4 regions of the Microbispora sp. H10830 genome follow, and region 4 is predicted to be linked to each of the others. Evidence: riboswitches for the same ligand, from Rfam matches in the RefSeq annotation. Region 4 holds a riboswitch; each other region holds the start of a gene.
What was found. Region 4 has a riboswitch for cyclic di-AMP ahead of HHX35_RS18915 (hypothetical protein). Riboswitches for the same ligand answer to the same signal wherever they lie in the genome.
Positions count from the first base shown of each region.

Region 1 (7,613 bases), on a different contig from region 4:
TCGCCATCCTCCCCGAGCGACGCGCAGGCGATCTTCCGGTCGAGCGCGGCCTTCGTCTCCTCCCGCGTACGGGCGTCCCAGTAGAGGTATCTGGTGACCTCCGGCAGGGAGTGGAAGGCGTGCAGGTCGTCGAGGTCGGCCTCGGTGAAGGGGCGCAGGACCAGCCGGGGGGTCGTGATCGGGTACGGCGGGGTGAACACGCCGCCAAGCGTAAGGACAGGGACCGGACGCGCGCCAACGGGTTGTGCCTCCCCGCCCCGGCCGGTGCGAGGCACGGTGACAGATCTTGAACGCGACATGGACACGGTGCGACGGCCGTACCCTTGAAAGAAGACAAGAACAAGGGAGTGTCTCGCAGATCTTGCCGTGTGAGGGCGGTCCGGTGGGCGCGCCGCGAGGCCAGGGCCTCGCGGACGGCGGGCATCGGGGACGTTCTCGCACTCGGGGGCGACAGCACCGCGAGGCGCCGCCGGGGCGACCGCAGTGGGCAGAAGATCTGTAGGACACGACCGAGGAGCGACGAGATGAGTTCAGCCGGAGAAGGCCTGTCTCGTCCGTTGCCCGAGCAGGTCCGTTTACACGTGGTGGAGGTCGCGGCGCAGGTGCTGGGCTCGATGCCCGCCGCGGCCGTGCCGCCGCCGTTGCGCAACATCGCCAGATTCGACCCGCGCAAGCGCGCCCGCCTGGGCAGCGCGCCGATCGCGGCCCAGCTGGAGAACGACAAGGAGTTCCGCGAGCGGGTGGCCGAGACAGTGGAGACCGCCTGGCCCGAGCTGGTGGCGAGCCTGGCCGAGGGCACCGTGCCCCCCGCGGCCGAGCCGGTGCTGGTCGCGGCGGCGGCGTACCTGACCCGCCCGCCCGGCTGGCCGGACCTGGTCGAGCAGGCGCGGACCGACCTGGAGCAGGCCGCCGCCGCGGGCACCCAGCGGGAACAGGCGGAGACGCGGCTGCGCGAGCAGCTCGCGGCGCAGCGTGCCTCCGCCAAGGAGGAGATCGACCGGGTGCGCGAGCAGCTCAAGGCGGCCCGGGCGGAGAACTCCGACCTGCGGCGCAAGCTGCACGACGCCCGCGAGCGGGTCAGGGCCGCCGAGGCCAGGGCGGCCGAGCTGGAGGCGGAGACGGCCGAGGCGCGGGCCAGGGCCGCGAGCGCCAACGGCGCGGCCGAGACCGAGCTGCGCCGGCTCAGGGAGCGCCTGGCGGACGCCGAGCGCCAGCTGGAGGCCAGCCGCAGGGCCGCCCGCGAGGGCCGCAGCATCGAGGACGCCCGGGTGCGGGTGCTGCTGGACGCGCTCCAGGACGCCGCCGCCGGGCTGCGCAAGGAGCTCGGCCTGCCCACGACGATCAGCAGGCCGGCCGACTACGTGAACGCGGTGCTGCCGGGCGAGCCGGGCGTGACGGCCGTGCCCGCGCGGGCGCTGGCCAACGACGATCCGCAGCTCCTCGACCAGCTCCTGGCCATCCCTCATCTGCATCTGATCGTCGACGGCTACAACGTGACCAAGACCGGTTACCCGTCGCTGACCCTCGCCGACCAGCGGGCCCGGTTGCTGACCGGGCTCGGCGGGCTCGCCGTGCAGACGCGGGCGGAGGTGACGTGCGTGTTCGACGGCGCCGAGCTGAACGGGCCCGTCCAGGTGTCCGCGCCGCGCGGGGTGCGGGTGATGTTCAGCGCGCCCGGGGAGATCGCCGACGACCTCATCCGCACGCTGGTGCGGGCGGAGCCGCCGGGCCGGGCCATCGCCGTGGTCTCCTCCGACCGGGAGGTGGCCGAGTCGGTGCGCCGCATGGGTGCCCGGCCGGTGCCCTCGCTCCTGTTGCTGCGCCGTCTCGGCCGGAGCTGAAGCGCCGTACGCGCGCTCCGGACCGGCGTCGTCACGGTGAGTGATGACTGCCGCGAATACCTGCGAATAGGTTGAAGCATCAAGATCGCCTAGATAGAGTCGCGCCGCAGGTTTCGTTGATCTAAGAGGTTGATCCTCAAGGGGGCTCAGTGCGAGGGCGTGTGCCGGTGGCCGCCGGTCTGGCCGCCGTGGTCCTGCTGACGCCGATGGCGGGCGCGCAGGCGGATCCGAAGCCCACAGTCGCGCAGGCCAAGGCGAAGCTGAGCAAGCTCAACGAGCAGGCCGACAAGCTCGTGGACCGCTACAACGCGGCCAACGAGAAGTGGAAGAAGGCGAGGGAGAAGTACCTCGCGATCAACGGCGACTACAAGAAGCAGAACGTCCGGGTCGAGGCGCTGCGCTCCGGGCTGGTCTCGATGGCCGTCAGCAGCTACCAGGTCGGCGAGATGGGGTCGTGGGGCGGCGTCTTCTACAGCTCCAACCCCGATGCGATGCTCAGCGGCCTCGCCACGCTCAACCACATGTCGGCCGAGCGGGCCGGGCGGCTCCGGGAGTACGAGGGCGCCATCAAGGACCTCAAGGACCGCCGCGACCAGAGCAAGGTGGTGTACAAGGAGGCCACCGACGTCAGGGGCGAGCTCGCCGACGAGAAGGACAAGGTCGACAAGCTCGTCCGTGAGCAGATGAAGCTGCTGCGCTCGCTCGGGACGTACAACCCCGGCAACCCCAACAGCGCGGGAGTCGTCTACGCCGGGCCGGCGTCCGGCAACGCGCTGTCGGCCCTCCAGTTCGCCTACAAGCAGGTCGGCAAGCCCTACCGTTACGGGGGCACCGGACCGGACTCCTGGGACTGCTCGGGGCTCGTGCAGGCCGCGTGGGCGGCGGCGGGCGTGACGCTGCCCCGGACCAGCTACGAACAGTGGGCCTGGGGCGCGAGCCGCAGGGTCTCGCTGGACGAGCTCCAGCCGGGTGACCTGCTCTGGCACGCCGGGTACGGGCACGTCGGCATCTACGCCGGCGACGGCAAGGTCGTCCATGCCCCCCAGACCGGCGACGTTGTGAAGATTGTCACACTCGCCGAGTATCACGCGATCGGAGCTGTGCGCCCCTGAGGGCCCGGCCATGTTCGTGATCTCTGTGCCTTTTGTGGCTTCTGTGACCCGATTTGGTCGTTGTTGCCGAGATTGTGAGCAGAGTCACACTTAGCCGTTTGCGGTGCGGGTAAGCTGCGCTTTCTTCTCGGCGGCCTTCGTTATCCGATCTTTATCCGGCGGTGGGGCTTTGCCGAACGCGGCGGGACCTCGGTAGCTTCTGGGCCGCGGCGAGCACACCTCGCCGCGGCGCACCCGGTCGGCCGGCCGGGGCGCGCAGTCATCCACCGTCATCGGCGTCCTCCATCACCCTCCCCTTCGCGGGATCCCCCGACGCCGGTGGCCTGCCGAGTCCGTGCAGTCAGGAGGCACGGAGCCGGGGAACCATCGACCTTCACGCGAAGGTCCGGGGTGAATCGGCGCATCGCGCGCCGTAGGGCGACTTCCCCGCCCGAACCCGTCAGCTAACCCGGTAGGCGTGAGCGGAAGACCCGAGGAGAGATCCTGTCTACCACCCCCGCTAGCCTGTCCCGTCTTGCCCGAATTGCCCTTGGTAGTGCCGCTTTGACGGCATCCGTAGGGGTCGCCGGAGCACATCCGGCGGCGGCCGACACGGTGACGGTCACGGTCGTCAAGACGGCCACAGCGACGAAGACGGCCACGAAGACGGGCACCGCGACGAGCGCGAAAACCGCCGCCCGCAAGGCCGCCGCGAAGAAGCAGACCAAGAAGCACGCCGCCAAGCGGAAGATCAGCAGGGCCTCGCTCCAGCGGGTCAAGGCCCAGCGCGCGGTGAAGGCCGCGGAGAAGCAGATCGGCGACCCCTACCGCTACGGGGCCACGGGACCGGGCGCGTTCGACTGCTCGGGCCTGGTCCAGTACGCCTGGCGCAAGGCGGGCGTACGGCTGCCGCGCACGACGTGGTCCATCCGCGGCGCGGTCAGGAAGAAGGTGTCCTGGGGTCACTTCGAGCCGGGTGACCTGATCTTCACCAGCGGCGGCGGCCACGTCGGCATGTACGTCGGGCACGGCAGGATGATCCACGCTCCGCACACCGGCACGCGGGTCCGGATCGACAAGCTGGACGCCTACCGGAGGAGCACCTTCGTGGGTGCCGTCCGTCCCGGCGTCTGACGGGCACCGGTCACCAGCCCCCTCGACCGGCGCCGTCCTCACGGCCCCGTCCACCTCGCCGAGGTGGACGGGGCCGTGGCACGTGCTGGTTACCATGCACGGCGTGACTGTCACGAGCGCCGCGCCCGGGGGCGTGCCGGGCGCGCGCGCCGAGGCCGATCGGCGCCGGCCCGAGGTTCCGCCCCACGGGGTCCGTCCCCGCCGGATCGCGGCCGTGGCCGCCGCGCTGGCCGCGCTGCTCGCCGGGCCCGCCGGCGCGGCCCCGCCCGACCCGCTGCTTCCCCTGCGACTGGACGCCCGGGCCGCCGTGCGGGAGCACCCGGGCATGTGGATCGGTGCCTCCGTCGCCCGCGGCGGGCGTGCCGTCGTCGTCGGGTCGCCCCGGCCGCTGGTCGCCGAGATCGCCGCGCTGGCCGATCGCGCGGGCCGCACGGTCACGAGGATCTGGGGCGGGTACGGCGGCGCGGTGGTGCTCGTGCCGCGCACCGAGGAGCAGGCCGCCGTGCTGGCGGAGCCGGCGAAGGTGGACGGCCTGGCGGCCGTCGCCACCGGCGGCCGCGTGATCGTGCAGCCGGCGGCGTTCGCCCGTCTGTCCGCGACCGGCCGCCTGGTCGTCGTGACCCACGAGCTGACGCACGTCGCGACCGCCGGTCCCCGCGCGGTGCCGATGTGGCTCATGGAAGGCTTCGCCGACTACATGGGCTACCTGGACAGCGGACTGCCGGTCCGTACGGTCGCCGCCGAACTGGCCGCCGACGTGGCCGCCGGGAGGCCGGCGCTGAACGGCCTGCCCGGGCCCGCCGACTTCGCCGCCAGGCCCGCCCAGGCGTACGAGGAGGCGTGGCTCGCCTGTCGCTACGTCGCGGCCCGGTTCGGCGAGCGGAGGCTGGTCGCCCTCTACCGCGCCGCGCTGCGCGAGGGGATCGGCGCCGCGCTGCGGGAGGTTCTCGGGCTGTCCGCCGACGGCCTGACCCGCGAATGGCGGTCGTACGCGCGCGAGCGGCTCGCCCGGTCCTGATCTCCACAGGGCGCCCGATCTCCATGAGGTGCGGGTGCGATCGCGGCTGCGACAATGCGTTCTCGGGCGGCGCGGGCGGACCGCGCGGGCAGCGGGGGTGAGGATGACGAAGCGGACGCTGATCGTCACGAACGACTTCCCGCCCAGACCGGGCGGCATCCAGGCGTTCGTGCACGGCCTCGCCTCGCGCAGGCCGCCCGGCTCCGTGGTCGTGTACGCCCCGCGCTGGAAGGGGTGTGAGGAGTTCGACGCCCGCCAGCCGTACGAGGTGGTCCGTCATCCCTCCTCGCTGATGCTGCCGACGCGCTCGGTGGCGAGGAGGGCGGCGGCGCTGGTCGAGGACGGCGCCACCGTCGTCTTCGGGGCGGCGGCGCCGCTGGGGCTGCTCGCTCCCGTCCTGCGCGCCGCGGGCGCGGGCCGGATCGTCATGCTCACCCACGGGCACGAGGCGTCGTGGGCCCGCCTGCCGGGCGCGCGCGCCCTGCTGCGCCGGATCGGCGCGGGGGCCGACGTCGTGACCTACCTCGGCGAGTACACCCGCCGCCGGATCGCCCGGGTCGTCCCGGCCTCCAGGCTCGTACGGCTCGCGCCCGGCGTGGACACCGCCGCCTTCCACCCGGGGGCCGGCGGCGACCGGGTCCGCGCGTCCCTCGGCCTGGGCGACCGGCCGGTGGTCGTGTGCGTCTCCCGGCTGGTGCCGCGCAAGGGCCAGGATGCGCTGCTGCGGGCCTGGCCGCTCGTCCTGCGGCGGATTCCCGGCGCGGTCCTGCTCCTGGTCGGCGGTGGCCCCTTACGGCGGTCGCTGGAGCGGACGGCCGCCCGGGCCGGCCTGCGCGGCTCGGTGGTCGTCACCGGATCCGTCCCCTGGGCGTCCCTCCCGGCCTACTACGACGCGGGCGACGTGTTCGCCATGCCGTGCCGCAGCAGGTTCGGGGGGCTCGACGTCGAGGGCCTCGGCATCGTCTACCTGGAGGCGTCGGCCACCGGGCTGCCGGTGGTCGCGGGCTCCTCCGGAGGCGCCCCCGACGCCGTACGGCACGGCGAGACGGGCCTGGTGGTCGACGGCACGTCGCACACGGCGGTGGCCGGCGCGCTGTGCGACCTGCTGGGCGACCCGGCCCGCGCCCGTGAGATGGGCGAGCGGGGCCGGGCCTGGATCGAGGAGGAGTGGCGCTGGGACCTCGTCGCGGCCCGGTTCGCCGCACTTTTGTGACGGAAGGCCGCCTCAGCCGGTGAACACCTCCACGAGGAGGAGGCCGTTCAGCGCGCAGATCACGCCGGCGACGACGACGCCGGCGACGGTGGTGAGGCGGCGGTTGACGAGATCGCCCATCAGCTTCCTGCTGCCGGTGAACGCCACGAGCGGCACCAGGGCGAACGGGATGCCGAAGGACAGCGCGACCTGGCTCAGCACGAGCGCCCGCGTGGGGTCCACTCCGGCGGCCAGGACCGCGATGGCCGGGATGATCGTGACCAGCCGTCGCGCCAGGAGCGGTACGCGGCGGCGCAGGAACCCCGCCATGATCACCTGCCCGGCGTAGGTCCCCACGCTGGAGGAGGCCAGGCCTGAGGCGAGCAGGGCGAGCGCGAACGCGACGGCCGCCCCGGGGCCGAGGACCTGCCCGAGACCGGCGTGGATGGCCTGCAGGCTGCCGGGATCGCCGCCGCCGAACGTGGCGGCGGCCACGGTCAGCATCGCCATGTTCACCAGCCCGGCGGTGCCGAGGGCGACGGCGATGTCCATCCTGCTGGCGCGCACGGCCTCCCGGCGACCGCCGTCCGCGCTCTGGTGCTGGGTGAGGGCCGAGTGCAGGTAGACGACGTGGGGCATGACGGTCGCCCCGACGATCCCGGTGGCCAGCAGCAAGCTGTCGGTCCCGGCCAGGCGGGGCACGAAGCCGCCCGCCACACCCGCGAGGGACCCCGACAGCAGCACCTGGTAGGCGAAACCGGCCAGGACCACACCGAGCATCGCGGCGACGGCCGCCTCGAACCGGCGGCGTCCGCGCGGCGCGAGCATGAGCAGCAGCGAGGAGACGACGGCCGTGACGGCGGCGGCCGGCAGCAGCGGCACGCCGAACAGCAGGTTCAGGGCGATCGCCCCGCCGATGAACTCGGCCAGGTCGGTGGCGGCGGCGACCAGCTCGGCCTGCACCCACAGCGGCAGGCTCATCCGGCGCGGCAGGTGGTCGCGGCACAGCTCGGGCAGGTTGCGGCCGGTGGCGATGCCGAGCTTGGCGGAGAGCGCCTGCACGAACATGGCCAGCACGTTCGCGAGGGCGATCACCCACAGCAGCATCGTCCCGTACTGGGCGCCGCCCGCCATGTTGGTCGCGAAGTTGCCCGGATCGATGTACGCCACGGAGACGACGAAGGCGGGACCGCACAGGCCGGCCAGCCGCGCCAGGCGGCCCGGCGCCGCCCGCCCCTCGGCGGGTACGGCGGGCGCGGGCCCGTTCAGGGGACGGCGGGAGTCGAGCACGAAAGCCTCACAGGAAACACGAAAGCCTCACAGGCGGGAAATCTGGC
Region 1 covers NZ_JABBWX010000001.1:427,125-434,737, reverse strand. The annotation lists gene HHX35_RS01995 (GNAT family N-acetyltransferase) at 1-200, opposite strand, end outside; gene HHX35_RS01990 (NYN domain-containing protein) at 525-1,841, shown strand; gene HHX35_RS01985 (C40 family peptidase) at 1,991-2,953, shown strand; cyclic di-AMP (ydaO/yuaA leader) riboswitch at 3,268-3,422, shown strand; gene HHX35_RS01980 (C40 family peptidase) at 3,497-4,066, shown strand; gene HHX35_RS01975 (hypothetical protein) at 4,170-5,084, shown strand; gene HHX35_RS01970 (glycosyltransferase family 4 protein) at 5,188-6,297, shown strand; gene HHX35_RS01965 (Nramp family divalent metal transporter) at 6,310-7,566, opposite strand.
Region 1: it holds a riboswitch for cyclic di-AMP, as region 4 does, so the genes downstream of both, HHX35_RS01980 (C40 family peptidase) here and HHX35_RS18915 (hypothetical protein) in region 4, are expected to answer to the same signal.

Region 2 (7,613 bases), on a different contig from region 4:
CGCCAGGCGGCGTCGTCCCAGCAGGACGGTCCGGTGCGCACGTACGGCTCGCTGTCCGGCACCTCCTCGATCATCACGGGGCCGCCCGGGCGAGGCGCGGCCGAGACGGTGAACGGGATGTCGAGGGCTGTGACGAGCCCGTTCAGGACCTTGGCCGCCCGGCGGATGGAAGAGGCCGGGTTGGTGACACTGGCGTCGACGATGCCGTCCTGGAGGTCGGCGAACACCACGTGGACGGAGGAGGGGATCAACATCGTTCTGACTCCTAATCATTCAGAGCTTGAATCGTATGAATACGGTAGCATTGAAGGCATGAACGGTGTCAAGCTGACCTCCACGCTGGCCTTCCGGCTCGGCACACTGGGGGCCGTGATGACCGAGCGGTTCTCGGCACGCCTGGCCACCCACGGACTCAAGCCCAAGCACGTGGGACTGCTGGCACTGCTGGAGTCCGGAACGGCGACCTCTCAGCTCGACATCGCCAAGCTCATGAACGTGGCGCCCAGCCTGGTGGTGTCGCTCGCCGACCGCCTGGAGGAGCTCGGCGCCGTACGGCGGGAACGCGACCCCGTGGACCGGCGCAGGCAGACGCTCGCGCTCACCGAAGAGGGCCGGGAGTTGCTGGCCACGTGCACCGCGGCGGCGGCCGAAATCGACACGGAACTGACCGGCGGCCTCAGCCCCGAGGAGACGGAGGCACTGCGGAGCGTTCTGGGCACGCTGGCCCGCCGCAACGGCCTGCCCGCGGACTAGACGACCAGCGCCTCCTCACCGCCCGGCCGGCGCAGGTCATCCCTGCGAGCCGTTCGCGGTCTACATGCGCGCGCCCAGGTGACCTGGTGACGCTTGACGAGTGTGACGAGGGCCACATCTTCCCTCTTATGACCGCTGCGACCTGCGGTTTTGTGCTTTTGATCCTTTTTACGTGACTCTTATCCTTTTGGTGCCCTTTGCGCCAATATGGGGCAACTTGGTAGTTTCCTTGCCCTGCGACGGGGTCCATGTGACGCCGTCGTTACGAACCCGGCCCGGCCGTGTTCGAGACGACCATCCACTGTCACCGTCGCCACGTCCTCTCCGCCCCCCTGGGCGCCGGTGATGCCGAATCCGTGCAGCAAGGAGGCTCGGAGCCGGGGAACCAATCGACCTTCGACGAAGGTCTGGGGTGAATCGGCGCGCCAGCGCCGTAGGGCGACTTCCCTGCCCGAATCCGTCAGCTAACCCGGTAGGCGCAAGCGGAAGACCCTAGGGAGAGATCCCCTGTTCACCAACTCCACCACTCTGCTCCGCGTTGCCTGTGTCACTCTCAGTAGCGCAGCGCTCACCGCCTCCACAGGAGCATTGAGCGCACTCCCCGCGTCCGCCGCGTCGGCGACAGCCCCGCCCTCGGCCCCGGCGGTCATCCCACCCGAGCCCCCCGCCACGGTGACCACCCCGTACAACGGCGAGGCTCCCACGGCGTCCACGGCGAATGACTCCGCGAACACGAAGCTCACCAAGTCGGCCCGCCAGCAGGAGAAGGCCGATCACGCCATCAAGGTGGCGAAGAAGCACCTCGGCGATCCGTACATATGGGGCGCCACGGGCCCACGGGCGTTCGACTGCTCCGGGCTGGTCCAGTTCGCCTGGCGCAAGGCCGGCGTCAAGCTCCCGCGCACGACGTGGTCGATGCTCGACGCCGTCAAGAAGAGGGTCTCCCTGGCGCATCTCAAGCCCGGCGACCTCATCTTCACCAGTGGCGGCGGCCACGTGGGCATGTACATAGGGCACAAGAAGGTGATCAGCGCTCCCCACAGCGGCGCGGTGGTCAGCGTCGACAGGCTCAACGGTTACTGGAGGAGCAGCTTCCTCGCCGCCGTGCGCCCCGGCGTCTGACCCTGGGCCGCGGAGACATCCTCGCCGGAGATGCCCCGAGGCGTGCCGCCGTCCGGGGCGTCTCCGCCGAGGGCCGACCAGGAGCCGGAGACTACGCGTCCTTCGCGATGAGGCGCTGGAGCAGGGCCAGCAGGGTCCCGCGGTCCCCGTCCGACAACGGGATGTAACACCTGGCGAGCACCTCGTCGGCGACCTTGTGCCCGGCTTCCAGGACTCGCTCCCCGGAAGGGGTGAGATGGTGCTCGATGCGCCGGCCGCGCCCGGGCCGGCGCTCGATCCACCCCTGGGCCACCAGGCGCCCGGCGAGGGTTCCGAATGCCTGCTCGGTCTGGAAGGTCGCCGCGGCCAGTTCCCGGGCCGACGCGCCGGGAGAACGGCTGATCGCCCGGAGGGCGTCCCACTGGGCCAGCGTCGCGCCGATCGCCGAGAGCCCGCTCTCCAGGGCCCGGTGCTGCCGATACTGGGCCTGCTTCACCGCTCGTCCGAGTTCTTGCAGATCGCCATGCACGGCATGAGTCTAGTACGAGACTAAGCTACTTTAAATAAATATCCTTAGTTATGCTGGGCCCATGAACACCATCCCGCTCTACGACGACCTGTCCCTCACGGTGTCGGAGGCCGGAACCGGCAGACCGGCCCTGATCCTGCACGGCGGCGGCGGCCCCGCAACCGTCGCCGGACTCGCCCAGCACCTTCGCCGGACGACGCACACCATCACGCCGGTGCACCCCGGCTGGGACGGCACCCACCGCCCCTTATGGCTCACCGGCATAGACGACCTCGCCCTGGCCTACCTGCACTACCTGCATCGGCTCGGACTGCGCGACGTCCTCGTCGTCGGCTCCTCCCTCGGCGGCTGGACCGCCGCCGAGATGGCCGTACGCGACACCGCGGGGATCATCACCGGACTGGTGCTGATCGACGCCGTCGGCGTGCACATCCCCGGCCAGCCGATCCGCGACTTCTTCTCCCTCGACGCCCGCGGCGTCGCCGAGTACGCCTGGCACGACTCGCAGCGCTTCTACGCCGATCCGGCCGGCGTTCCCGCCGACCAACTCGCGCGCCGGGCAGCCGACATGGCCACCATGCGCACGCTGGCCGGCGACCCCTACATGCACGACCCCAAACTGCTCCGCCGGCTGCGACACGTCGACGTACCCGCTCTCCTGCTGTGGGGGGAAAGCGACCGGATCGTCACCCCCGCTTACGGCGCCGCCTACGCCGACGCCTTCGGAAACGGACGGCTGGAGGTGATTCCGGAGGCCGGCCATCTGCCGCACATCGAACAGCCGGCAGCCGCCTTCACCGCGATCGACGACTATCTGCGGGCAGCCGCGGCCCGGTGAGCGGCGGCGCACCTCGAAGCCGCACCTACGCTGCGCATCATGGAACTCCGGCAACTCAAATACTTCGTCGCGGTCGCCGAGGAGCTTCACTTCGGACGTGCGGCCGAGCGGCTGATGATCGTCCAGTCGGCGGTCAGCCAGCAGGTCGCACGGCTCGAGCGTGAGCTGAGGGTCGAGCTGTTCGACCGGTCGCCGCGGCATGTGCGGCTGACGGAGGCGGGTGAAGCGTTCCTGCCCGCCGCACGCGAGGTGCTGGACGCCGAACGCCGGGCGCTGACCACGATCGAGCGTTTCACGGACGGCCGGGAGACCGTGCTGCGTGTCGGCACCAGCAGGGGCATGGGGCAGCGGCTCGAGCGGGTACTCGAACGGCTGGTCGCGGGGACGCGGGTGGAGCTGCTGTCGGCCTCACCGGAAGAACGGCTGCGGCGGGTCGCCGACGGCCGGTTGGACGCCGCCTTCGTCCGCGGCGACGTCACCGCGCCGGACGGCGTGCGGCTGATCCCTGTCTGGCAGGACCCGCTGCTGGTCGCCCTTCCCGCCCATCACCCGCCTGCCGAGGCGGCGGGCGATCCCGTCGCGGACGTGCCGTCCGCGGGGATCGACCTGGCCGAGCTGGCCGGGCTACCCCTGTACCTGGTCGGCCGCGAGGTCAATCCGCCGCTGGTCGCTCTGGTGCGCGAGGCATGCAGGGACGCCGGATTCGAGCCCGTTCCCGGGCCTCCGCACAGCTCGCTGCAGGACACGCTGGCCGCCCTGGGCGCGGGGATCGACGGATGGACAGTGATCTACGCCGCGGCGGCCGGGCAACTCCGAGGCGGGCGGGTCGCGTTCCTTCCCGTGCGCTCGCCCTACCCGCTGTCCCTTCCGACAGTGCTCGCCGTGGGCGGGACCACGCGGGCGCGCCCGCTGGTGGAGGCGTGCCGGGCGGTGGTGCGCGACGATCGCGAATCGTGATCGTGGCGTGCGCGAAGTGCTTCTCGTTCGAGCGGGTGCTTCCGTCGTGAACTGGGGTCATGCCAGTTGTCACCATTCAGCAGGGTCCACGAGACGCCGAACCCAGGCGAGAGCTGGTCGCCCGGATCACGGACGCCTTCGTGCACGCGTACGACATCCCGGCCGACACGGTCCAGGCTGACCGGCCGACCCCGACGGAGAATCGGCGATGACGGTTCTCCCACCGGCGCGGCCGCGCGCGGGGACCAAGTTCGCGGGAATCGCGGCGGGCAGCTTCATGATCGGGCTGGATGCGTCGGTCCTCAATGTGGCCCTGCCCGACATGCGACGGGAACTGCATGCCTCCGCGGCGTCGCTGCCCTGGACCGTGGACGCGTACACCGTCGTGCTGGCCGGTCTGCTGCTCGCGTCCGGCTCGATCGCCGACCGCTTCGGGCCGCGCCGCGTCTACCGGGTGGCGCTTGCCGGCTTCGCCCTCGCCTCACTGGTCTGTGCCGCGGCGCCGAGTGCGGGCGTGCTGATCGCGGGCCGGGCGCTGCTCGGCGCGCCCGCGGCCGGGCTGGTGCCGGCCTCGATGGCACTGCTCGCCGCCCTGTATCCGGACCCCGACCACCGGTCCAGGAAGATCGGCGCGCTCGTGTCGATCAGCGGACTGGGCATCGTGGGCGGTCCGGTTCTGGGCGGTGCGCTGGTGGCGGCCGGAGGCTGGCGGCTGGTGTTCCTGGTGAACCTGCCGGTGGCGGTGCTCACCCTGCTGGCCTCCGGTGGGCTGAGCGACCATCGCGGGGGTACGCCACGACCACTCGACCTGGCCGGGCTGCTCCTTTCCGTCGCCGGGCTCACCGCGCTGACGTTCGGACTGGTGGACGCGGGGACATCGGGCTGGGTTCGGCCACTGCCTCTCGGCGCGCTGACGGCCGCGGCGGTCGCGTTCGGGGTCTTCTCCGTGGTTCAGCGGCGAACCCGAGCGCCCGTCCTCCCGCCCGCCCTGACGGCGCTCGCCAGGGTGCGCACGGACCTGGCCGTCGCGGTGGTCTCCCAGCTCGTCTTCTACGGCCTGCTGTTCACCCTCACCCAGTGGATGGTGCGTGACGTCTCCCCGCTCCGGGCCGGGCTGTCCTTCCTCCCGATGACGGTGCCTGTGATCTTCATACCGATGGTCACCGGCCGGCTGGTCGTCCGCTTCGGCGCCCGCCCCGTGATGCTCGCGGGGTTGGTCCTGGATCTGCTGGGCGGCCTGCTGCTGACCATGGGAAGCACCTCGCCCTGGGCGATCGTCGCGGTGCAGGTTCTCATCGGCGCCGGCAGCCCGCTCGCGATCCCCGCGTGCATCGCCGACATGTCCGCGGCCGTACCGCTCGAGCTGGCGGCGACCGGGCAGGGGGCGTTGAACGCGGCGCGCCAGGCGGGAACCGCGATCGGCGTGGCCGTCTTCGGCACGTTGAGCGCACTTTCGACCACGGGGATCGTGCTCGCCGCGTTCGCGGCGCTCACGGTCGCGGTGGTCCCCCTGAATCGGCTACCGCGACGCGCAGCACCGGGTCACCCCCGCGCGCGACTCACGCCGAATCCGCGGTAGCCGTACGACGCCTTGAGAGGGCACCGCCGGCAGGTAGGGCTGCGCTTCAGGCGACGACTGTGCCCGGCGCGGGCGGGACCCTGCGGGCGGAGGCCGCGAGCCGGTCCGCGAGCGCGGCGACAAGGCCGCGGAGCTCGTCCGGTCGCTCGATGACGAACGGCCGGTCGAGCGACGCGAGCACCGGAGGCAACCAGTCGAGCCGCTCCGCTCGCAACTCGACGCGGAGCCAGCCCTCGGTCTCGGGATCCGCGCCTTCCTCGGACGGGGACTCCTCCACGATCGCGACGCCGGCGGGAAGCCGGACGCGGATCTGCTCGACCGTCCCCTGGATCCGCAGGACCACTTCGTGCCGATACCGAGCCTTGGCGAACCCTGACAGGACGTGCTGCGCCGGATCGAGCCCGGCGGGCGGCTCGAACGAACCGGGCAGGGTCCTCGCGTCCGCGATGCGATCCAGCCGGAAGGTTCGATCCTCGCCGATCGCGGGATCCACACCCGTGACGTACCACCGGCCCGAATGGGCGACGAGCCCGTACGGATGCAGCGTGCGTTCGCTGCGCCGGCCGTCGGCGGCGGTGTACCTGATCGAGATCGGCCGGCGATGGCGCACCGCATCGGCGACGGAGAGCAGGACCGCGGTGTCCGGGGCGGCGAACTCGCCGGGCGGAGCCGTGAAGGCGAGGGATTCGAGCACGGTGTCGAGCCTGTGGGCGAGCCGCTCGGGCAGGACCCGCCGGATCTTGGCCGCCGCCGTCTCACTCGCCGTGTCCGTCGTCGTCGTCAATCCTGACCGGCGGCCGGCGACCAGGCCGAGCAGCACGGCGAGCGCTTCGTCGTCGCTCAGCATGAGCGGAGGCATGCGATATCCGGGGGCGAGCCGATACCCGCCGTAGCGGCCGCGCACCGACTCGACGGGCACGTCGAGGTCGACCAGGTGGTCCACGTACCGCCGCACGGTGCGCTCGTCGACGCCGAGCCGGTCGGCGAGCTCGGCCATCGTCCGAATGCCACCCGACTGCAGGAGCTCCAGCAGCGTGAGAACGCGATGAGTAGGTCGAGCCACGTCACACAACCTAGTGACAATACTGGGCGGTTTCTGTCCGGTATCCGCCCTAGTGTGCCATCGGAGAACGACCCAACGAACCAGGGAGATCACCATGGACTTCGTATCGATCCGCATCATCACGGGCGACATGGCGCGCCTCGTGGACTTCTACGAGCGAGCCACGGGAGTGGAGGCCAGTTGGTTCGGCGAGGACTTCGCCGAGCTCAGGACGGCCTCCGCCACCCTCGCGATCGGCAGCACCCGCACCGTCACGCTCTTCGCCCCCGGCGCCGCCCGGCCGGCCGGCAACCGCAGCGTGATCATCGAGTTCCTCGTCGACGACGTGGACGGCGTGCATCAGAACCTGTCCGGCTTCGTCGAAGACTTCGTCAAGGAGCCCACCACGATGCCTTGGGGCAACCGATCGCTCCTGTTGCGTGACCCCGACGGCAACCTCGTCAACTTCTTCACCCCTGTCACCCCGGCGGCCATCGAGAAGTTCGCCCGCTGACGACACCGTTATCGCCCCGGCAGACGCCCACGCTCTTTCCCCAGGCCGTCTCCACCCGGTCGCGGCGCGTGGCCGCCCCCGCGCCGCCCCGGGTCCTCCCGTAGCTCAGGTCGAACGGCTACGGGACTTCACGGCGCATAGTCGTCGACCATGTAATTTTCATCGCCGCGCCAATGGCAGCGGCGGCTTCTTCCCTGTTCAGAACCGAAGGAATGGACGGCCGGAGGCGAGGGACTCTCGATGAGAACGCGAGATCCTTGACATAGCTCATGACTTCATATTTGCTCCGCCTCACCACCA
Region 2 covers NZ_JABBWX010000002.1:679,787-687,399, reverse strand. The annotation lists gene HHX35_RS08065 (isochorismatase family protein) at 1-254, opposite strand, end outside; gene HHX35_RS08060 (MarR family winged helix-turn-helix transcriptional regulator) at 313-753, shown strand; cyclic di-AMP (ydaO/yuaA leader) riboswitch at 1,090-1,247, shown strand; gene HHX35_RS08055 (C40 family peptidase) at 1,342-1,875, shown strand; gene HHX35_RS08050 (MarR family winged helix-turn-helix transcriptional regulator) at 1,967-2,383, opposite strand; gene HHX35_RS08045 (alpha/beta fold hydrolase) at 2,445-3,221, shown strand; gene HHX35_RS08040 (LysR family transcriptional regulator) at 3,261-4,178, shown strand; gene HHX35_RS45090 (tautomerase family protein) at 4,238-4,390, shown strand; gene HHX35_RS08030 (MFS transporter) at 4,387-5,757, shown strand; gene HHX35_RS08025 (YafY family protein) at 5,804-6,820, opposite strand; gene HHX35_RS08020 (VOC family protein) at 6,915-7,313, shown strand.
Region 2: it holds a riboswitch for cyclic di-AMP, as region 4 does, so the genes downstream of both, HHX35_RS08055 (C40 family peptidase) here and HHX35_RS18915 (hypothetical protein) in region 4, are expected to answer to the same signal.

Region 3 (7,613 bases), on a different contig from region 4:
GCTACGAGTGCGTGCACATCATCTCGTGGGACGACTTCGACCGCTTCCGCAAGGTTCCGGTCGGCATCGACCCCGCGTGGAACGAGCACATCGGCAAGCCGCTGACCTCCGTCCCGGCCCCGCCCGGCAGCGAGTACCCGAACTGGGCCGAGCACTTCAAGGCGCCGATGATCGCCGCGCTGGCGGAGCTGGGCGTGGAGTTCCACGGCATCAGCCAGACCCAGATGTACACCTCCGGGGCCTACCGGGAGCAGGTGCTGCTCGCCATGCGCGAGCGGCGGCGGATCGACGCGATCCTCGACCAGTACCGCACCAAGAAGGCCAAGGCCAAGGAGGTCGTGGACGCCGACGAGGCCGCCGCCCTGGAGGGATCGGGGGCCGCGAGCGAGGACGACGGCTCCGGCGCCGGGGGCTACTACCCCTACAAGCCCTACTGCTCGGTCTGCGACCGCGACCTGACCACGGTCACGTCGTACGACGACGAGACCACCGCGATGTCGTACACCTGCGTGTGCGGCCACAGCGAGACCGTCCTGCTGTCCGAGCACACCCGCGGCAAGCTGGTGTGGAAGGTCGACTGGCCGATGCGCTGGGCCTACGAGGGCGTGGTCTTCGAGCCGTCGGGTGTGGACCACAGCTCGCCGGGATCGTCGTTCGTCGTCGGCGGCCAGATCGTCCGTGAGGTGTTCGGCGCTCCGCAGCCGATCGGGCCGATGTACGCCTTCGTCGGCATCAGCGGCATGGCCAAGATGAGCAGCTCGAAGGGCGGCGTGCCGACCCCGGCCGACGCTTTGTCGATCATGGAGCCCGCGCTGCTGCGCTGGCTGTACGCCCGCCGCCGTCCCAACCAGTCGTTCAAGGTCTCCTTCGACCAGGAGATCCAGCGGATGTACGACGAGTGGGACACGCTGGCCAGGAAGGTGCAGGACGGCACGGCGCTGCCGGCCGACCAGTCGGCCTACCGCCGCGCGTCGAGCACGGCCTCCCGGGCCCTGCCGGAGACGCCGCGGCGGCTGCCCTACCGGACGCTCGCCTCGGTCGTGGACATCGCCACCGGGCACGAGGAGCAGACGCTGCGCATCCTGCGCGCGTTCGACCCGGAGATCGGCGGGCTGGACGAGCTGCGGCCGCGGCTCGACCGTGCCCAGCACTGGGTGAACACGTACGTGCCCGCGGAGGAGCGCACGCAGGTGCGCGAGACGCCCGACAAGGAACTGCTCGACACGCTCGGTGAGCAGGACCGCGAGTCGCTGCGCCTGCTGGCGGAGGGCCTCGACGAGCACTGGTCGCTCGACGGGCTGACCACGCTCGTCTACGGCGTGCCGAAGGTGCAGGCCGGGCTCGACATGCACGCGAAGGCGGCCACGCCGGAGCTGAAGGCCGCCCAGCGCGCGTTCTTCGCCCTGCTCTACCGGCTGCTCGTCGGCCACGAAACCGGCCCGCGGCTGCCCACGCTGCTGCTGGCCGTGGGCCGTGACCGGGTGCGCGAGCTGCTCGGTCGCGACTGATCGGTCGTTCCTGATCGGTCGTTCCTGATCCTGCGTCCGATCTCCTGCGAGCGGGCCGGACGGCATGGCCGTCCGGCCCGCGGCCGTGTGCCAGGGCAAGCCAGAGCAAGCCAGGGCGGGCAGTTCAGCGAGGTCAGGGCAGCAGGACCAGCCGGCCGCGCAGGCCACCCTTGCGCAGGCGTTCGTGCGCCTCGGCCGCCCGCTCCAGTGAGTAGGTGCCGGCCACCCGCATGCTCAGCCGTCCCGCCTCGGCCAGCTTCGCGACGTCCCGGAGCTGGGCCGCGTCGGCGCGGACGAACACCGTCGAGACCCGGATGCCGCGCAGCGGGATGGGGTCCAGCCCGGCGCCGACGGCGACGAACGCGCCCCCGTTGCGCACCGCGTCCAGCGCGGGCAGGCCGACGACCGCCGCGTCCACCAGGCCGTGCACGCCGCCGGGAACGACGGCTCTGACGGCGGCGGCCAGGTCGGCGCCCCTCGGCACGAACCACTCCGCCCCGAAGCCCCGCACCAGCGGCTCGTCGCCTGACGCGGCGACCGCCGCGACCCTGAGCCCCCGCGCCACGGCCAGCTCCACGAGATAGCCGCCGAGGCCGCCGGCCGCTCCCGTGACGAGCAGGGTCTCGCCCTCGGCGAGCCCGGCGAGGTCGAGCGCCTGGACGGCGGTGAGCGCGTTCAGCGGCAGCGTCGACGCCTCGGGCGCGGCCACCCCGGCGGGTGCGGGCGCGACCGCCGTCTCGTCCAGCACCACCAGGTCCGCCTGGGCCTTGAGCGGGTCCGTCAGCCGGTCCGACAGCCCGATGACCTGATCCCCCGGACGTACGCCCGTCACTGCCGGGCCGGTGCGATCGACCACGCCCGCCACGTCCCACCCGAGTGCGTACGTCTCCTGGTGCGGCATGAGTTTGTAGTCGGCGAGGGCGCCCGCGGCGGTGAGCAGGTCGACGGGGTTCACCGCCGCCGCCTCGACCCTGATCCGCACCTGCCCCGGCCCCGGCTCCGGCTCCGCCACATCGACGACCCGTACGGCTCCGTCTCGCGCCACCAGTGCTCTCATGAGTTCCTCCTTGCGGTATGGCAAGGAGCCTATGAAGAGCTACTCTCTCCCGGTAAGAAGGCACCTGGAAGTGCGTAAGGGAGGAGAAGGGAAGACGATGGCCACTCAGACCGCGGCCGAGCGGCGCGAGGACGCGCGTCAGCGCTACAACGCCTACGTCGCGACCTGCCCGTCAAGGAAGCTGCTCGACACGCTCAGCGACAAGTGGGTGAGCCTGGCGCTCACCGCGCTCGCCGACGGCCCGCTCCGCTACAGCGAGCTGGCGAGGACGATCGCCGGCGTCAGCCAGAAGATGCTCACGCAGACGCTGCGGACGATGGAACGCGACGGCCTGGTCTCCCGCGCGGTCACCCCCTCGGTGCCGGTCCGGGTCGATTACCGGCTCACGCCCCTGGGCGAGGACCTCATGCCGCTGCTGGAGGCGATCAAGCGCTGGGCCGAGATCCACATGGAGGATGTCGAGGCGGCCCGGGAGGCGTACGACCGATGCTCCGACTCCGAACCTTGACGACCTTCCAGGGAGGCGTTTACCTTCCCTGAAGGGTGGGCCGACGAATCATCGTCGTGGGGGAGGGCGGACGATGGGTATTCCCGAGGTCGTCTACCGAGGTGACAGTCTCGCCTCGGACCTTGATCGTGCCGGTCTCACCGAAGAGGATCTACTTCTTCTCGCGGAGCTGGCCAAGGGAGTGACCGCCGACCGGGTGGGCCGCAGTCTCGACGTCAGCGGGCGCACCGTGCGGCGCCGGCTGCGGTGCATCTGCGACCGGATCGGCGTCGCGACCGCGATCGAGGCCGTCGCCTGGGCGGCACGCCGCCGCCTCATCTGACCGCCTTCGCTCTGCGGGGGAAGGGCCCGGTGCCCCTCTGTAGAGGAGGGGCTCAGTCGGCGACGCGCACCGCTCCCGCGAACGGCCGTCCGGCGATCTTCGCGATGTGGACGACGTCTCCCGTCTGCGGCGCGTGGATCATGTAGCCATTGCCGATGTAGATGCCCACGTGATGCAGGTCGGGGTAGAAGAACACCAGGTCGCCGGGGCGGAGCTGGTCACGGGGGATGTGCGTGCCGGCCGTCCACTGGTCGCCCGTGTAGTGGGGCAGGCTGATGCCGACGGACTGGTAGGCCGCCATGACCAGGCCGGAGCAGTCGAAGGAGCCGGGACCCTCGGCGCCCCACACGTACGGCTTGAGCTGCTGCCTGAGGGCCCAGCGGGCCGCCTGGGCGGCCTTGCCGTCACCGATGATGGGGAACGACGTCCTCGTCCGCGTCTCGCGGCCGATCGTCTGGGAGACCTGCCGGTAGAGGCTGCTCTCGGTCTTCTTGATCAGCTTTGTGATCTTGTCGCGCCGCGAGTCGAGGCCGCTGAGGAGCTTCTTGACCTCGGCCTGCCGCGCGGAGGCGCTCTCCCTGGCCCGTGCGGCGGCGTCCATGGCCTTGGTGACCTCGGCGACCTCCTGGCTCTGCTGCAGCTCCAGCGCGTACGTCGTGGAGGCCTGGTCCAGGTAGCGCCGGGGGTCGGCGTCGCTGTCGATGAGCACGAGCGCGTTGCCGAGCCCGTTGGTCATGTAGGAGTGCTGCGCGAGAGCGCTCGCCTTCTGCCGGCGGACCTCGAGCTCGGCCTCGCTCTTGGCGAGGTTCTTCTTGGCGAGGTCGGCGGACCGCTCGGCCGCCTTCAGGCGTACGCGCTCGCCGTTGTACTGCTCGCTGAGCGTCTCGATCTCGGTGTAGAGGTTCTCGACCTGCGCCGTGAGTTCCTTGAGGCTCGGCTTGGGGTCGGCGGTGGCGCGGACCACCGGGGCGCCGAACGTGATCGCGCTGATCGCGACGCCGACGAACGCCAGACGGCGGATGGCACCCGGACCGGCCGTGCCGGATCCGGACCGTCGGCCACGGGCGTGCCTGCCCGCCGGCCGTCCTCCACGCGTGCGCAACCGAGCTCCTCTCCCACGTGTGCTCCGCGGCGGGCCCGTCGTCGGGACGGGGCCGCACGGCGGAGCACTTCTGAGCGCCTACCGGGTTAGCTGACGGGTTCGGGCCGGAGTAGCCCTACCTTGGTGGATTCACCCCTTGACGATCTGAGATCGAACCGATCCTGATCCTGCAGTTGGGTCCCCGGCTCCCCTTCGCACTCGGTGCTTCGAAGATTCGGCGCCCGGTCGTCGTGAGCGCTCACGATGACCGGCATCGTCGCTGGACGATAGTGCACGGCGAGTTCTTGCTCAACCAGAACTCCGAAACCCGTCTACGTTTGACAACCAAATGATCACGGTCGGGTCACGAGCTCGGTAGTGATACGTCCGCGTTCACCTGTGTTTGGAGCGATCCGAGAGTTTCGATGTGCGGCTCGGACAGCTGGAAAAAGTGGGACGAACCGGGATGGCCGCCTCGGGGTGCGGGCGCGCATCCGTCCGTATCCTGGCGGCTACGGACGGTCAAACCTCATGTCGGGTGTGGCGTTTGGGAATGACCGTTATCCGTGGGGGACGCTCCGTGCCGACCGCGTGGGATCGGCCGCGTGGGATCGGCCGCGCTCCGGCTAGGCTGGCCGGTCATGGAGCAGGTCGCCGCGCAGACATCCAGTGAATCGGGTGCCACGGCCGTGACGGTGCGCCGGGCCAGGACGCCGGACGTCCGGGCGATCCGGCGCCTCGTCGACGCGTACTCGGGTGTCGGTCCCCGTCTGCTCAAGAAGAGCACGGTCACGCTGTACGAGGACGTCCAGGAGTTCTGGGTGGCCGAGACGGACGGGCAGGTCGTCGGTTGCGGCGCGCTGCACGTGCTGTGGGAGGACCTGGCCGAGATCAGAACCGTCGCGGTGGACCCCGCGGCGCGCCGCGGAGGCATCGGCCATCGGATCGTCGGCGCGCTCATCGAGACCGCCAGGGACCTCGGCGTGCGGAGGGTCTTCTGCCTCACGTTCGCGGTGGAGTTCTTCGCCAGGCACGGCTTCAGGCCCATCCAGGGCACCCCGGTCTCCCAGGAGGTGTACGCGGAACTCCTCGCGTCGTACGACGAGGGTGTCGCCGAGTTTCTCGACCTGGAGCACGTCAAGCCGAACACGCTGGGGAACACCCGGATGTTGCTGCACCTCGACCGTCATTGATCACGATTGATGAGCATTGATCGATGATCTTGACGATGGTTGTCGACTACTGCAAAGGTGACTGTTGATACACCTGTCGCTACTTTTGGCAATATCAGCGTGTGCTACAGACGTTCGGCGCATGCGTCTTCGAAACGAGGTGACACGGTGAGCACCGGACAGCCGCCGTACCCCCAGGACGAGTCGGACGGAACGCCACCGCCGCCATCGAACCCCGGGTACAACACGGACAGACAGCCCCAGGACTACGACCCCGACGTCACGGTCGTCAGCTACCGCCACTCGGGACAGCACACGGGCCCGCAGCAGCCGCCCGGCCACGACCCCGCGCAGGGCGGCTACGGCCAGCAGCAGGGCTACGGCGCCCAGCAGGGCCAGCAGCAGTACGGCCAGCAGGGGTACGGTCAGCCGGCCCCGCAGCAGCAGGGCTATGGCCAGGAGGCCGCCCAGCAGCAGGGCTACGGGCAGCAGCAGTACGGCCAGCAGAGCTATGGCGCCCAGCAGGGCCAGCAGGGATACGGCCAGACCGGCCCACAGCAGGGTTACGCCCAGCAGGGTTATGGCCAGACCGGCCCGCAGCAGGGTTATGGCGCCCAGCAGGGCCAGCAGCAGTACGGCCAGCAGGGCTACGGCGCCCAGCAGGGCCAGCAGCAGCAGTATGGCCAGCCGTCCCAGGGCGGCTACGGCCAGCAGACCGGCCCCCAGGACTACGGCCAGCAGCAGGGCTACGGGCAGCAGGGTTACGGCCAGACCGGCCCGCAGCAGGGTTACGGCGCCCAGCAGGGCCAGCAGCAGCAGTATGGCCAGCCGTCCCAGGGCGGCTACGGCCAGCAGACCGGCCCCCAGGACTACGGCCAGCAGCAGGGTTACGGCCAGACCGGCCCGCAGCAGGGTTACGGCGCCCAGCAGAGCCAGCAGCAGTACGGCCAGGATCAGTACGGGCAGCAGCAGTACGCCCAGCCGGCCGCCCAGCAGGGGTACGGCCAGCAGCCCGGTTACGGGCAGCAGCAGTACGGCCAGCAGGGCTATGGTCAGCCCGGCTACGGCCAGCCGTACGGGGCCACGGGGCCGGTTCCGCCCGGCGCTCCGGCTCCGCTCGCGGAGTGGTGGCAGCGCCTCGTCGCCCGCATCATCGACGGCGTGATCGTCGGCATTCCTCTCGCGATCATCACGCTCGTGATCACGGGGATCGTCGTCACCAACGCGAGCATCGACATCACGAGCGGGGTTTACAACCCCGGGAGCGGTTACTTCCTGGCGTCACTGCTCACGGCGATCCTGGGCGGCCTCGTCATGGTCGTCTATGAATTCCTCATGCTGCGGGCGCAGGGGCAGACGCTCGGCAAGAAAGTCATGGGCATCAAGGTCGTTCAGGTCGGCGGCACTCTCGACGCGGGCGGGCTTCCCCAGGACGCCGCGCTCAAGCGCGCCGGCGTGCTCTACGCTTTCGAGTTCCTGCAGTGGATTCCCGTTATCAGCTACCTCGCGAGCATCGCCTCTCTTCTGAACGTGCTGTGGCTGTTGTGGGACAAGCCGTTGCATCAGGCGCTGCATGACAAGGTCGCCAACACCGTGGTGGTCAAGGTCAAGTAACGACGACGGACGGGGTCGATGGAACGGACCATCGGCCCCGTTTTTCTATGGGTCGCTATGGCCGCGTCCGCACCGTCCGCTCACCCGGCTGTGACGGAAAATCCTTGCGGGGCCTCCCGGGCATGCCATGCTTGGGTTCACCGTCCCGAGAGGTGCCCAATGACCGCGAGACCGCCCCCGGCGCCAATCCTTAAGACCTGCCCCCGCCGTCCCCCGGGTCATATCCGTCCACGGGCGGCTTAAGGAACCGTCAGGGGCGCTTATGGGGCCGTATGGAGCCGCACAGGGCCTTATGGCGCTCCCGGAAGCCCACCCGCTCTACCCGGCCGCGGGCGGCGCCCGCGGAATGCG
Region 3 covers NZ_JABBWX010000024.1:84,513-92,125, forward strand. The annotation lists gene lysS (lysine--tRNA ligase) at 1-1,508, shown strand, start outside; gene HHX35_RS38965 (NADP-dependent oxidoreductase) at 1,642-2,565, opposite strand; gene HHX35_RS38970 (helix-turn-helix domain-containing protein) at 2,663-3,073, shown strand; gene HHX35_RS38975 (LuxR C-terminal-related transcriptional regulator) at 3,147-3,395, shown strand; gene HHX35_RS38980 (C40 family peptidase) at 3,448-4,497, opposite strand; cyclic di-AMP (ydaO/yuaA leader) riboswitch at 4,558-4,727, opposite strand; gene HHX35_RS38985 (amino-acid N-acetyltransferase) at 5,118-5,669, shown strand; gene HHX35_RS38990 (RDD family protein) at 5,817-7,262, shown strand.
Region 3: it holds a riboswitch for cyclic di-AMP, as region 4 does, so the genes downstream of both, HHX35_RS38980 (C40 family peptidase) here and HHX35_RS18915 (hypothetical protein) in region 4, are expected to answer to the same signal.

Region 4 (7,613 bases):
GCGCATGGTCCTCGGCCGCACCGCGCAGAGCCTGCGGCAGTCGACGGAGGTGACCTACTCCTCGCAGTACAGTGGGACGACCGTGCTCGACGCCTCCGGAGCCCTTGTGCCCTTCCAGTACGGCGCCTTCAACCTGGAGAACATGGCGGCGCACGGGGGCTGGCTCTCCTCGGCCGTCGACATGGCGAAGTTCACCACGATCTTCGACGCCCCCGGCCTGCTCACCTCGTCGAGCATCGCGCAGATGTTCGCCCAGCCCGCCATCGTCGACCCCGACGGCTGGTACTACGGCCTCGGCTGGTTCGTCCGCCCGGTCACCGGCGGCCTCAACACCTGGCACGACGGCTCGCTCCCGGGCACCTCCACACTCATGGTCCGGCGGTGGGACCGGCTGAGCTGGGTGGTGCTCTTCGACCAGCGCGACGACCCCTCGGGCCTCGGCTACGGCGACATCGACCCGCTGCTCCACCAGGCGGCGAACGCCGTCGGCTCCTGGCCGACGACGAACCTCTTCCCCAGCTACGGGCTCTGACCCCGCCACCCGCCGCCGGCGGCCACCGGCGAATCCGCCCGTGGCCGCCGGGCGGGTCCGCGTACTATGCCGGGGTCGTCACCTGGGCCGGTGATCAGCCGCCACTGCCCTACGGGTGGTGCCGCCGGTGCGCGGGTGCCGCTGACGGCCTCCGCCCGTCATCGCGCGCCGAAGAACTCACGCAGAGCCTGGGCCACGACGAGCGGGGCTCCGTCGTCCTCCGGCCCCGAATGCCCGACCCCCGGCAGGTCTATGCTTCGCGCGTGCGGGAGCACTTCGGCGAGTTTCCGGAGCGCGAGACGCAAGTATGCCGCGCTCTTCGTGCCGCCGAGGAGCAGCACCCGCGCATCGAGCGCCGCGTAGTCCATGACCGTGTCGGCCGTCTCCCTGATCACCTGTACGTCGAATCGCAGCGTCGGGATGAGCGCCTCGACCGGCACCTCATCGGGGGATCCGTCGCCCTGCAGGCGCGCGCCGATCGCCAGGAGCGGCACGAGGGCGAAGCGGGGGACCCTGGTGAACAACGACGGCTCGGCGTCCAAGCCTTTCATCCCCGTGACCAGAGCGGACGCGGATCTTCCCGCGGCGATCTCGCGGTCGAAGCGCGCCACCCAGTCCGTCGGCACCGAGCCGCCGATCGACAATGGAGGCTCATACAGGGCGATCCGGTCAAGGGCGGGCGTGACCAGGGCCGTACGCAGGGTGACGAGCGCGCCCGCGCTCAGGCCGAAGATCTGCGACGCGCCGGCCGCCGTGACGAGCGCCTGCAGGTCTTCGACCTCCCGCTCGACGCTGAAGTCCGCGCCGTGAGGGCCGCTCAGCCCACGTCCGCGCCGGTCGGGCACATACACGGTGAACGAGGTCGACAGAGCGGCGGCGAGCTTCGTGAAGTGCTGCGACGCCAGCATCGCGCCGTGTACGAGGATCAGTCCGGGGCCGTGGCCACTGCGGCGGTAGCCGATCACGGTCCCGTCGGCCGAACGAACCTGTTCGCGCGCGGTGCGCGGCGAATCCTTCATCGCGCGCCTACAGCCGGGACGAACATGTGCATCGCCCGCTTGCCGGTCTCCACCGCCGCGTTCCCGCGTTCCAGCAGGTCGTGCTGGTATTCGTCCAGAGCCGAGATCAGGTCCCGCCGGCCCTGATCGACCTCGGCCAGCCGCGCGCTCAGCCGTACGGCGTCCAGCATCGCGGTGCCGGCGCCGTTCCCGCCGCTGGCCGGCGTCAGGTGGGCCGCGTCGCCCAGCAGCGTGACGCGGCCCACCGGCCACGGCGGCATCGGGCGGTCGTGGACCTTGGAGCGGCCCACACCGCTCATGTCGGCGCTGCGTACCAGGTCCCGCAGGTCGGGGTGCCAGTCGTCGATCAACTCCAGCACCAGTTCGCGGGCGTCCTCCCGGTCCGGCGTGGTGGCCGCCGGGTGGTCCGGCGGTACGAGCAGCACCCACCTCACGTAGCTCTCTCTGCGGGGCATGGGCAGGCCGGGAACGAGTTCGGCGGCGGCTTCGCAGGGTTCCCTGCCGAACTGCATCCTTCCCAGCATCAGTGTGATCCCCGGTCCCTTGACCATCGTGCCGCGCCCCGGCACGAGTGCCAGGAAGCGGTCGGCGGCGGGGGTGCGGCCCATCACCCCGCACAGGCCGGCGTCGATGAGCTTGACCTCGGGCACCAACTGGCGCCGCACCACAGAGTTCCCGCCGTCGGCGCCGACCAGCAGGTCACCCGTGGCCCGCGTGCCGTCGGCGAAGAGCGCGGTGACGGTCCCGTCCGCCCCTTCCACGACGCTCTTCAGCCGTTTGCCGAAGGCGGCCCGGCCGTCCAGGTCGCCGAGCAGGATCTGCCGCAGCACCTGCCGGTCGAACGCCCTGGACTCCTCCGGTCCGGGCAGGTCGTCGCCGAGCAGCGTGAGCCGCTGGTCGAACAGCAGCCCCGGCCCGGTCAGGCTGCCGCTGGTGGCATCGGCCAGTTCGTACAGCCGTGGCGGCAGGCTGACGCGTAATGCCTCCATCGCCGGCGGCGCGAGTCCGATCCGGTAGCCCTGAGCCCGCTCGCCGGTGCCGTCGTCGGCCTCGTACACGCGTACGTCGAGACCCGCACGGATGAGGGCGTACGCGAGCGTCAGCCCGCCGAGCCCCGCCCCGATCACCAGGACACGTGTCATCATGATCCTCCATTGCAAGGTGAACAACGTTCACGTGTACATTGTTCACGTAGGCGGGGAAGGACTGTCAACCCCGATTCAGGAGGACGCGATGGGGCAGCGGCGCACCGAGGTGCTGCAGGCGGCGATCGAACTGCTCGACGAGGTAGGCCTGGACGCTCTCACCATGCGGCTGCTGGCGAGCCGGCTCGGCGTGCGAGCGAGCGCCCTGTACCGGCACTACCCCAGCAAGCAGGCCCTGCTGGACGCCATAGTCACGCACCTGGTCAGTCCAGCGGACGACGTCGTTCCGCCCTCCGACGCCCCCTGGGACGAGCTGTTGCGCGGCGTGGCGTCCGGCGTGCGCGAGGTCATGCTGGCCCACCGCGACGGCGCCCGCCTCATATCCGGCTTCCACCACCCGGGCGACGAGGCCGTCACCACCTTCAGGCGTCTCATCGCCGCCCTGATCGCCGCGGGTGTCCCGGCCGGCACGGCCACCGTCGCCGTGGACACGGCCCTGGCCTACGTCAACGGCTACACGATCGAGGAACAGGCCCGCAAGACCGGAGTCGACAGCTGGCCCAGAGAGCGCAGGGACCGTGCCTTCCACGACGGCCTCGAATTGATCATCGCCGGTGCCAGAGGAACTCTGCCGTCTTGACGTCGGCTCCGGCCGGGCCGCCCCGCCACCCGCCGTCTACGAACCACTCCTCGCGGGCGCGGATGGTCCTGGCGTGGCGGACCAGCCCGCCGCCGTCGGGCTAGAAGCCGGCGGTCATCACCGGCAGTATCGGCGACATCGTGGGTGCCTGACCTTTCCGGGCCGTCCACCGTCGCCCACGGGGTGTCCACCATCGTCCGCGAGCGTTGTCAGGCAGTTCGCCACGGAGAGACGCTCCGCCGGCGGCTTGCCGGACCGAGGTCACGTCCGTCACAAACCTCGATGTCCGTGATCGTCGTCGCGGTGGGGTCCAAGCTCAGCCAGATGACGTCTTCGCCGTTGCGTTCCAACTGCACCACCCAGCAACCTGAGGAACCTCGCGGGGCCGTCAAGAGGTTGGTGCACGTGGACCTGCAGGTGCACACGCCGTAGAACAGCAGGTCCTCGACCGTGTCGGCAAGAGGGTCGTTCTCGTCCTCCCGCAGCAGAGAGATGATCTCAGCGGTGAGGTCGGGAAACACATCCGCCAGGCGGGGATGTTGTCCGGCAGTCATGGGCTGCACGCTACACAAACGGGCATCTCGCTTATAGGCAACGGCAACAGTTGCTTGATCTGGAGTGATTGTCGAATTCTGTGGATCGCGGGTGATTCAAAAGGCTCGAAGCCATTGATCGAGGACGGCGAAGTCTTCGTCGGCGAGTCCCCTGTATGACTCCACGTGGTGAAGGAGAGCCCGACCGCTGTGGTGTACGGAGACCCACTCCCTATCGGCGTTGGTGATCTCATCGTCGACCCAGGCGAACGGGCGTCCGCCCGCCCAGTTCACGAGGGTGCGGGTCTTCCAGCAGAGCCCGAACCATTGGTCCTCACGTTTGTGCTGGTCGATTGGCTCCGGCCAGCTCACGACAGGCAGTCGCGGCAGCCCGATCCGGGGTGCTATCTCGGCATTCGCCTCCTCTTCCCAGGTTGTCGCCCAGACGAGTTCGCAGGGCAGCGCTGCCAGCCGACTCCCCACCTCGGAGGTGAGCCGCGCCAAGCGCGAGTCCGGTGTAGTGCCCCGAGGTGCGCGTTGCGGGCCCTCGCCGAAGGGGAGAAGCGGCCCGTCGACGTCGAGGAAGAGCAGTGGGCGTTCAGCGTGATCGGTCATGCTGCCCCGACCTCGCTCACGTTCGGCAAGGACGCCGCGTTCGAAGATGTCGAGACCAAACATGCAGGCAGGCGGCTTGCGGGTCTAGTACATCGAGATGTGCACGTGGTCGTAGTGATTGGCGGTGATTCCGCCGCGGTCGGACATGGTCCGCCAGCCCGGATGGCCGAGGTTGTAGATGCGCTGCTGCCAGATCACGTACATCACGCCCAGCTTCGGCCCGTTCTTGATGGCCCAGGCGGCCAGGCTGTCGCCGAGCGCCTTCATCTCGGGCGAGGGCATGGCGCCGCCCGAGCTCATCATGAAGTCGCAGGCGCGCCCGAGGGGGTGCTCGCCGCTGTTCTCCGCGCGGTAGCAGCCGACCGGAAACCGCAGGTCGAAGTTCTTTTCGACCTCGCCGCGGGTGAGCCGCATCCGGGGCGTGATGTTGTCGGAGCCGCTGGGCAGCTCCGGCGCCCACGACCCGCCCGCGCGCTTTCCCGGCGCGATCGGGATCAGCGCGTCGAGTTTGTCCTTGATCTCGTCGATGAGATCCTCGGCGTCCTCGCGCTGTCCGGCGACCTCGACGGCCTGCGTCTTCAGCTGTCCGGTCAGCGTCTTGGCGGCGTCCGCGGCCCGCTGCCGTTCGGCGCGGACCTGGTCGAAGTGTGCGAGCCTGGCGGCCTGCTCCTCCTTGAGCTGGTAGTTCAGCGCGGCGGTGTTCATGTCGGGCAGCGCCATCGCGCTCTCGGTCTGGTAGCGCAGCCCGGCCAGCTGCCGTACGGCGTCGCTGGCGGCCTCGTAGTCGGCCTCCGCCTTGGCCAGCCGGCCTCGGGCCGCCTTCTCCTCCACGCGGGCCTTGGCGAGGGCGACGCGTTTGGCGTTGTAGTCGCCGATCAACCGGTCGACCTTCTTCCGCAGGTCCGACAGCTCCTTCTTGAGCTGCTTCTCCGTCGGTTTGGGGTCGGCGGCACCGGGCGCGGCCGTGCCGAACACGAGGACGGCGGAGGCGAGCACGCCGACAGCCAGGGGGAACGCGCGGGGCAGAGCCCACTCCTCTCCATCTGCCGACCGGGTTAGCTGACGGGTTCGGGCTGGAGGAGCCCGGGCAGGCCACTGCCTTGACCCCAGGTGCGTGATTGGGTCCCCGGCTCCCGGGCGGGGCGCCCGGGATTAGGCGTACCGGTTGTGACGGCCGGTGTCAGGGATACTAGTGGTAAAGAAACCGTGGCTGCCACCAAAGTCGCAACCAACCGGAGATCAAGCCGTTATCGCTTCGCGAAGCATCCGGGCGGCCTCCTCAGGCAGCACGTCGTTGACGAACGCGCCCATGGCCGACTCCGACCCGGCCAGGTACTTCAGCTTGTTCGGCGCGCGCCGGATCGTGAAGAGCTGCAGGTGGAGGTAGGCGAGGTCGCGCCGGTAGGCGACCGGGGCCTGGTGCCAGGCCGCGACGTACGGCATGACGACGCCGAACAGCCCGTCCAGGCGGCGCAGCACCTCGATGTAGAGCGGCGCGAATGCGGCCCGTTCCTCGGGCGACAGCGCGGGGATGTCGGGCACCTGACGGTGCGGGTAGACGTGCACCTCGAACGGGTAGCGCGCGGCGGCCGGGACGAAGGCCGTCCAGTGCTCGTTGGCGGCCACCACCCGGGGGCCCCTCCGCTCCGCGGCCAGGACGTCCGCGAACAGGTTGCCGCCCTGATGGCGGGCGGCGGCGTCCAGCATCTGCCGCGTACGCGGCGTGACGTACGGATAGGCGTAGATCTGGCCGTGGGGGTGCGGCAGCGTGATGCCGATCTCGGCGCCGCGGTTCTCGAAGCAGAAGACCTGCTCCACGCCGGGCAGCGAGGACAGCTCGGCCGTACGGTCGGCCCACGCCTCGACGACCAGCTCGGCCTGCTCGTCGCTCAGTGAACCGAACGACGCGTCGTGGTCGGAGGTGAAGCAGACGACCTCACAGCGCCCGATCCCCGGCCGCACCTCGCTCAGCCCGCCCACCTGCTCGTACGCACCTGTGTTGAAGCTGAACGACGGGAAGCGGTTCTCGAACACCGCCACCTCGTACGGCGAGGGGATCTCCGAGCCGGGATGACCCGGGCAGAGCGGGCACTCATCGGCGGACGGCAGGTGGGTGCGCGTCTGGCGGTGCCGGGCCACGGCCACCCACTCGTCCATCAGGGGGTCGTAGCGCAACTCGGAGGCGAGCGGACGCGGCGGCAGGTCCCTGGCGTCGATGGCGCTGTGGTCGGCGTCGTCGCGCCGGTCGAAATAGATCAGCTCACGGCCGTCGGCGAGATGGGTGATGGTGCGCTTCACAGAGCGGTCTCCAGCTTCACGGTGCGGTGTCCCGGGTCACAGCGGGCTTCCAGATGTCCGGGGGCACAGCGGGCTTCCTGCAGAGGTCCGGCGTCACAGTGCGGTCTCCAGCTCGGTCTCCCCGGACGGATCGGCGAGGAGGAGCTCGCCTGCGTGCTCCGACAGCGCGGCGCGCGCCTCCTCCGGAAGGCCGACGTCGCTCACGACCACGCCGGCCTCGTCGAGGGCGGCGATCGTGCTGATACCGATCGTCCCCCACTTGGTGTGGTCGGCCAGGACCACGAGCTGCTGGGCGGCCGCGATGAGGGCGCGGTCGGTCTCCGCCTCCAGCAGGTTCGGTGTGGTGTAACCGGCCCGGACGCTCATGCCGTGCACGCCGAGCATGAGCGTGTCGACGTTCAGGGAGCGGACGGCCGCCACGGCCACCGGGCCGACCAGCGCGTCGGAGGGCGTGCGCACGCCTCCCACCAGCACCACGGTCTGGTCGGGCCGTCCCGCCCGGTGGAAGACGTCGGCCACCTGGACGGAGTTGGTGATCACGGTCAGTTCGGGCACGTCCACCAGGTGGTGGGCCAGTGTCCAGGTCGTGGTCCCGGCCGAGAGGGCGACGGAGCTGCCCGGCCGTACGAGCATGGCGGCCCGGCGGGCGATGGCCTCCTTCTCGGCCTGCTGCCGCACCGACTTGGCCGCGAAGCCCGGCTCCTCCGTCGAGCCGGTGCCGGTGGCGGTCGCCCCGCCGTGCACCTTGACGATCAGGCCGCGTTCCGCGAGGACCTCCAGGTCGCGGCGGATCGTCATGTCCGAGACCCCGAGGTCGCGCACGAGCTGCGC
Region 4 covers NZ_JABBWX010000007.1:18,766-26,378, reverse strand. The annotation lists gene HHX35_RS18945 (serine hydrolase) at 1-532, shown strand, start outside; gene HHX35_RS18940 (alpha/beta fold hydrolase) at 691-1,551, opposite strand; gene HHX35_RS18935 (NAD(P)/FAD-dependent oxidoreductase) at 1,548-2,696, opposite strand; gene HHX35_RS18930 (TetR/AcrR family transcriptional regulator C-terminal domain-containing protein) at 2,785-3,336, shown strand; gene HHX35_RS18925 (hypothetical protein) at 3,546-3,890, opposite strand; gene HHX35_RS18920 (HAD domain-containing protein) at 3,987-4,547, opposite strand; gene HHX35_RS18915 (hypothetical protein) at 4,569-5,480, opposite strand; cyclic di-AMP (ydaO/yuaA leader) riboswitch at 5,515-5,653, opposite strand; gene galT (galactose-1-phosphate uridylyltransferase) at 5,724-6,782, opposite strand; gene HHX35_RS18905 (DeoR/GlpR family DNA-binding transcription regulator) at 6,876-7,613, opposite strand, start outside.